2 regions of the Microbacterium sp. GbtcB4 genome follow, and region 1 is predicted to be linked to the other one. Evidence: riboswitches for the same ligand, from Rfam matches in the RefSeq annotation. Region 1 holds a riboswitch; the other holds the start of a gene.
What was found. Region 1 has a riboswitch for thiamine pyrophosphate ahead of thiM (hydroxyethylthiazole kinase). Riboswitches for the same ligand answer to the same signal wherever they lie in the genome.
Positions count from the first base shown of each region.

Region 2: it holds a riboswitch for thiamine pyrophosphate, as region 1 does, so the genes downstream of both, KVS71_RS11750 (ECF transporter S component) here and thiM (hydroxyethylthiazole kinase) in region 1, are expected to answer to the same signal.

Region 1 is NZ_JAGXJJ010000012.1:51,772-55,172, reverse strand. It holds gene KVS71_RS16475 (bifunctional hydroxymethylpyrimidine kinase/phosphomethylpyrimidine kinase) at 1-1,133, opposite strand, end outside; gene thiM (hydroxyethylthiazole kinase) at 1,130-1,978, opposite strand; TPP riboswitch at 1,969-2,062, opposite strand; gene KVS71_RS16465 (NAD-dependent epimerase/dehydratase family protein) at 2,070-3,041, opposite strand; gene pheT (phenylalanine--tRNA ligase subunit beta) at 3,257-3,401, opposite strand, start outside.
Region 2 is NZ_JAGXJJ010000006.1:177,607-181,007, reverse strand. It holds gene KVS71_RS20010 (D-alanyl-D-alanine carboxypeptidase family protein) at 1-1,430, opposite strand, end outside; TPP riboswitch at 1,501-1,610, shown strand; gene KVS71_RS11750 (ECF transporter S component) at 1,603-2,244, shown strand; gene KVS71_RS11745 (ABC transporter ATP-binding protein) at 2,244-3,401, shown strand, end outside.

The DNA.
Region 1 (3,401 bases):
GACAGCTCTCGCGCCGCGGCGAGCGCGTCCGCCCAGTCCGCCACCTCGCGACCGACGAGCACCGCCAGCTCCGCGAGGTTCGGGGTGACCACGGTCGCCAGGGACAGCAGATCCCGGAGCTCCCGCTCCGCGTCGGGCTGGAGCAGCCGGTCCCCCGAGGTGGCGATCATGACCGGGTCGAGCACGACGATCGGGGGCTGCGTCGCCCGGAGCCACGCGGCGACCGTCCGGATCACCTCGACGTCCGCGAGCATGCCGATCTTCACGGCGTCGATGCGGATGTCGTCGCCGACGGCGTCGAGCTGCGCCCGCAGGAAGTCCGCGGGCGGAACGTGCACGGCGCGGACGCCCTGCGTGTTCTGGGCGGTCAGGGCCGTGAGGGCGGCCATGCCGTAGCCCCCGTGCGCGGCGATCGCCTTGAGGTCGGCCTGGATGCCCGCGCCGCCGGACGGATCGCTGCCGGCGATGCTGAGCACGTGCGGCACCGCCCGCCCGAGCCACCGCCGACGGAAGGCCGCGGCGGCGGCCCGGGGATCCTCTGCCGCGCACAGCGCCGAGACCACCGCGATCCCGGCCGCACCGGCCGCGCGCAGCGCCGCCGTGTCGTCGAGGTCCACCCCGCCGATGGCGACGCACGGCAGCGCACTGCGCGCGGCGAACGCGGCGAAGCCGTCGATGCCGAGCGGGTCCGGATGGTCGGGCTTCGTGCGCGTGGGCCGGATCACGCCGACGCCGAGGTAGTCGACCGTCCCCGGCGGAAGCGCGTTCACGGCATCGAGATGGGCAGCGGTGTTCGCCGTGAGCCCGATCAGCGCCTCCGGGCCGAGAAGTTCGCGCGCGCGGAGCACCGAGGCATCCGCCTGGCCGAGGTGCACCCCGTCCACCCTGGCACCGCGGCGACGGGCCTCGACGGCGGCGTCGAGGCGATCGTTCACGACGAGCAGCGCGCGACCGTCGATGGCCACGGACAGGGCGAGGAGCTGGTCGACCGTCTCCTCGTCCGTCGCCTCCTTGTCGCGGAGCTGCACGATGCGGACCCCACCCGCCACGGCCTCGCGGACGGTCTCGACCACCCCACGAGCACCGCACAGCGACCGATCGGTGACGAGGTAGAGGGACAGGTCGACGGTCATCGGGCCTCCTCCTCGACGCGGGCGCGGGCCTGGAGATCCGCCGGGGTCACGGCGGACAGGGCGTCGAGCAGTCCGACGGCGAAGCTGCCCGGTCCGCGGGAGGTCTCCGCCGCCTGCTCGGCCGCGACCGTGTAGACGAGGGTCGCCGCGGCCACCGCCGTCAGCGCGTCGGTCCCGGTGCCGCGGGCCGCCCCGAGGAAGGCCGCCATCACCGCGCCCAACGCGCAGCCGCCGCCGGTCACCCGCGTGAGCAGCTCGTGCCCATTCGCGATGCGGATCACGCGCTCCCCGTCGGTGAGGAGATCGACCGGGCCGGAGACGGCGACCACGGAACCGTGCCGGACGGCGAGCTCCCGCGCCGCCGCGGCCGCCGCCTCGGTCCCGTCCGTCGCGTCGACACCGCGGCCTCCGCTGCTGTGTCCGGCCAGCGCGAGGATCTCCGACGCGTTGCCGCGGATGGCGGTCGGGCGCAGCGCGACCAGCTCGTGGGCCAGCGCCGTCCGCACCGGGAGGGTGCCGATCGCGACGGGATCGAGCACCCACGGCGTGCCGGCGGCGCGCGCTCCGGCCACGGCCTCCCTGCTCGCCTCCCGCTGCTCCGGGGTCGGCGTCCCGAGATTGACGAGGAGCCCCGAGGCGGCAGCGGCGAACGGCTCGGCCTCGCCGACGATGTCGACCATGGCCGGCGCCGCCCCGAGCGCCAGCAGCACGTTGGCGGTGAAGCCCGTCACGACGGCGTTCGTGACGCAGTGCGTCAACGGCGGCGCAGCCCGGACCTCCTCCCGCAGCCTTCCCGCCGTGGCGGCGAGGTCGAGGACGGATTGCGGACGCACAGGATCGCTCATTGCGACATCCCTTCGCTAGTACGAACTAGATCAGGTTCGACGGGTGTGATCTCAGCCGCGGATGCGGCACCCCGTGTCACTGCCTCGCAGTCTAGCGAGCGAAGGCGTCGAGCAGCGCCCGCTCCTCCGTCCGCGTGAGTCCGGCGCGGCGCTCCCTGTCCACTCCCCGATCGCGCTCGTCCGCCACGACGCTTTCCGCCGTCTCGTCGAGGGGGCGGAGGGTGCCTCCGCTGCGGCGATACCGCGCGTTCGAGCGGGTCATGAATCCGCTCATCTCGGGTGGCAGCCACAGCGGCAGCGAGCGCGGCCCCGCCCAGTACGCGACACCCTCCGCGACGAGACGCTCCTCCGTGCCGACGACGAGCGGCCCGGTGTGTCCGGTGGCCGCGCGCACGGTCCGCAGCACGTCGTCCAGCTCGCGCACGTCGCCGATCGCGTTCACGGTACCGGTGACGGCGGCGGACACGACGAAGGCGGCGACATCCTCGACGTCGATGACCTGCGCCGTGCGCCCGTCGAGGGGCGGGAGCAGCACCGGCTCGTCCAGCGCCCGGAGGAACGCCGCCGCCCAGTAGCCGAAGCGATCGCTGGGGTCGCCGGCGCCGACGATGAGGCCGGGACGGACGAGGAGCGCGCGGTCGCCGAGGCTCGCCTGCACGGCATCCTCCGCCGCGACCTTCTGCCGTGCGTAGTCGTCGTCCTCACCGGCCTGTGCCGCCGGGTGCCGCGGTGCCGACTCGTCCGTCCCGACGGTCTCGTCGTCGCGGTACACCGACATCGACGAGACGTACGTCCACCGGGCGGCACGGTCGCCGAGCGCACGGACCGCCCCGGAGACATGAGCGGCGCGGGAGGAGACGTCGACGACGTGATCCCAATCGGTGCGCGAGACGACATCGTAGGCGGCCTCCTCATCCCGGTCCGCCAGCACGAGGGTCGCTCCCGGCGGCGCCGGGCGTCCGCCGCGGGCGAGGCAGGTCACGGACGCTCCCGCTCCCAACGCGTGCGCGGCGATGCGCCCCGACAGCCATCCGGTTCCCCCGAGGATCAGCACATCCGTCATGTGCCCATGTCATCAGGATCGACGACTCGGGGGAAGGGCCTCCGCTCAGAGCGGAGCAGGACAGGCCCTCACGCGATCACAGGCCCTCACGCGCGCAGCCGACCACGCGAACCCAGGCCATCACGCGAGTACAGGTCACCGGCACTGCTGTCGCCTGATGCCGCGCGAACGCCTGATGCCGCGCGACCTCCCGAGGAAGCCGCGCGGCATCGCGATCAGTCGCGGAGGGCGGCGCCGAAGCGGTCCGCGGCGACGGCGACGCCCGCCATCTTCGCCTCGGAGGCCTCCGCGGCCGTGAGCGTGCGGTCGTCGGCGCGGAAGCGCAGCGCGAACGTCAGCGACTTCGATCCCTCGGGCACA
Region 2 (3,401 bases), on a different contig from region 1:
CTCGGACCGTCCAGGTCCTCGTCGAGGACGAGGGCGGTGTCCGTGCTGTCGACGGGACCGGTCGTGGTCAGGGTGCCGACCGTCCCGTCCGCTTCGCGTTCCTCCCCGAGATCGAACACCGGCGTCGCCGTCGCGCTCGCTCCGTTCCACAGCACGACATCGGCGTCCTCACCGGCGACCACATCGACGCGCTCGCCCCAGACGGTGAGGACGCGCCCGACCACCGTGCCTGCCGGGACGGCCGGGCCCTGGGCCTGCAACGCCGCTTCCGTCTGAGCGAACAGGGCGCGGGTGAGGGCGAGGCGCGCCTCGTCGTCCTCCTGGTTCAATGCCGCGGCGTAGAGCCGGACCGTCGCGTCGCCGATGACGACGTCCTTGGCGGTCAACAGGTTCCAGCCGACGAGGGTGCCCGTCTTGATGCCGACGACTCCCGGATCGGCGAGCATGCCGTTCGTGTTCTCGACCGTCCCGGCCCCCGGCAGGTCGACGGACCGGGTACCCACGATCTCGGCGAACACCGGATTCCGCATCGCCATCTCGCCCAGGGCCACGAGGGCCTCCGGGGTGGCGACGTTGCGCTCGTCGAATCCGGACGGCGTGACCACGGTGATGCCGGAGAGTCCGCGCTCGCCGAGCCAGACCTCGGCCGCGGCGGCGAATTCGCGGTCGGACCCCCAGATCTCCGACGCCAGCCGGTCGATGTAGTTGTTGGCCGAGCCGAGCAGGGTGCCCTGCAGAAGCTGGTACTCGGTCAGCACTCCGCCCACCGGCACATCGAGCGCCGACTGATTGGCGATCCGATAGTCCCAGTAACGGACGCTGTCGGCGTAGGTGAAGGAGAACTCCGGGCCCTGTTCGCCGGGGGCCAGCGGCAGCCGGTCCAGCACCATGAGACTGCTGACGACCTTCGTGATGCTCGCGATGCTCACCGGCGCGGTGGTCGACGCCGCGGTGGTCATCCCGGCGATGCCGACCGCCCCGTCGCCGACCGCCGGCCAGGCGAGCGCGGCGGTGGGGGCGGCGACCGGGGTGAACTCGACCGCCTGGACGGTCGGGGCGACCTCGTGCAGCGGCCAGAGCAGCGTGGTGCCGGCGTAAGAGGCGATGAGGCCGGCGAGGACGCCGAGGGGGACGAGCAGGCCGGGTCCGGCAATCGCCGGGCGCAGCCGGGCGTCGCGCAGCAATCCCGTCTCCTCCTCCGTGCCGGCCGAGGCATCGAACTCGGGCGTCGATGACGCCGCAGCGACGATCGACGGGTCCACCCAGGTCAGCGCGGTCGGCGGTGCCGAGGCATCGGCCCACGCGGCAGCTTCCGGAACCGGACCCGGCTGATCGTCCGCGGGCGCGGCAGAGGCGGGTGCGGAGTCTTCGGGCCGCGCGTCGACGCCCACGCCGCCGGACGCCTCTTCAGGGGGATCGGAAGCGGTCACTCGCTTACGGTACCGAATCCGGCCCCGAATCCGCCGTGCGCGGCGCGGGACGCGCGGACGGTAGGATCGACAGCACAACCACGGGAGTCCGGCGAGCCGGGCTGAGAGGGAGCGAATCGCGCTTCGACCGTCGAACCTGATCTGGGTCATGCCAGCGCAGGGAGGAGTTCACATGAGTACGTCCACGTCCGCATCCCCGTCGAGGAACACCACGGCCGCTCCGGCGCGGGGCTACCTGCGCTGGCGCGTCATCGACATCGTCGTCGCCAGCGTCCTCGGTGTCGCCGCCGGTCTGATCTTCCTGGCCTGGAACGTCGGATACCTGGGGCCGAAGGCCATGCTCGAGCCGCTGCTTCCCGGCCTCCAAGGGCTCCTCGACGGCCCGTGGCTCTTCGCGGGTGTGCTCGGCGGGCTCATCATCCGCAAGGCGGGTGCCGCGATCTACGTCGAGCTGCTGGCCGCCGTCGTCTCGGCGCTCATCGGCAACCAGTGGGGCGGCTTCCTCACGCTCGAGGCGGGTCTCGTGCAGGGCCTCGGCGCCGAGCTGGTCTTCTTGCTGTTCTTCTACCGCCGCTGGTCGCTGCCCGTCGCGATCCTCGCCGGGGCCGGTGCCGCGCTCGCGGGCGGCATCAACAACCTCGTCCTCTGGTATGCCGGGTCAGGTCCCGCCTTCACGACGATCTACCTCCTCAGCACCGTGATCTCCGGGGCGGTCATCGCCGGTGCGCTGTCGTGGGTGCTCGCCCGCGGCATCGCGGCGACCGGGGCTCTGGACCGCTTCGGCTCCGGGCGCGAGGCGCGCGTCCGCGTCTGATGTCCGCGCAGTTCGCTCCCGCCGGCGTCGAGGCCCGCGGCTGGGGTTGGCGACACGCGAGCCGCCACGCCTGGGCGCTGCGCGACGTCTCGTTCCGCATCGAGCCCGGCGAGCGCGTGCTCGTGCTCGGCGCCTCCGGCGCGGGGAAGTCGACGCTGCTGCACGGCCTCGCCGGTGTGCTCGGCGGTGAGGAGGAGGGGGAGAGCGAAGGCGCGCTGCTCGTCGGCGGCGACCCCGCCGCGGCGACCCGCGGGCGGGCCGGGCTCGTGCTCCAGGATCCCGACTCGCAGGTGATCCTCGCCCGTGCCGGCGATGACGTCGCCTTCGGGTGCGAGAACCTCGGTGTGCCGCGTGCCGAGATCTGGCCCCGCGTCGAGGCCGCGATGGCCGGCGTCGGACTGGACGTGCCGCTCGATCACCCGACCGCGGCGCTCTCCGGCGGTCAGAAGCAGCGGCTCGCCCTGGCCGGCATGCTGGCGATGGGCCCCGGGCTGGTGCTGCTCGACGAGCCGACGGCGAACCTCGATCCGGAGGGCGTGCGCGAGGTCAGGGATGCCGTCGAGCGGATGCTCGCCACGCGTCCCGCCACCCTCGTGGTCGTGGAGCATCGGCTCGAGGTGTGGTTGCCGCTCCTCACGCGGGTGATCGTGCTGGGTGCCGGCGGGGTGGTGGCGGACGGCACTCCTGCGGATGTGCTCGGCGCGCAGGGCGAGCGCCTGGCCGCGGACGGCGTCTGGGTGCCCGGCCGACCGCCCGCCGAGCCGCCGGCACCGCGGACGGCTCCCGGGGAGGTGCTGCTGTCGGCGCGCGGGCTCGCGGTCGCACGGGTGAAGGGGCGCCCCGTGGCACAGGGCATCGACCTGGAGGTGCGTGCGGGGGAAGCCGTCGCGATCACCGGGCCCAACGGTGCGGGCAAGTCCACGCTGGGTCTGACCCTCGCCGGACTCCTCCCTCCCGTCAGCGGTGCCGTGTCCGCGGCCCCGGTGCTCGCGCAGGGGGCGGACCCGTCCCCGATCCGCTGGGCCTCCCGCGAGCTCCTCACGCGGATCGGGATGGTTTTCCAGGAGCCGGAACATCAGCTCCTCGGCAAGACGGTGCGCGAGGAGCTCGCGGTCGGCCCCCGCGCCCTGGGCCTCCCCGAAGGCGAGATCGAGGCC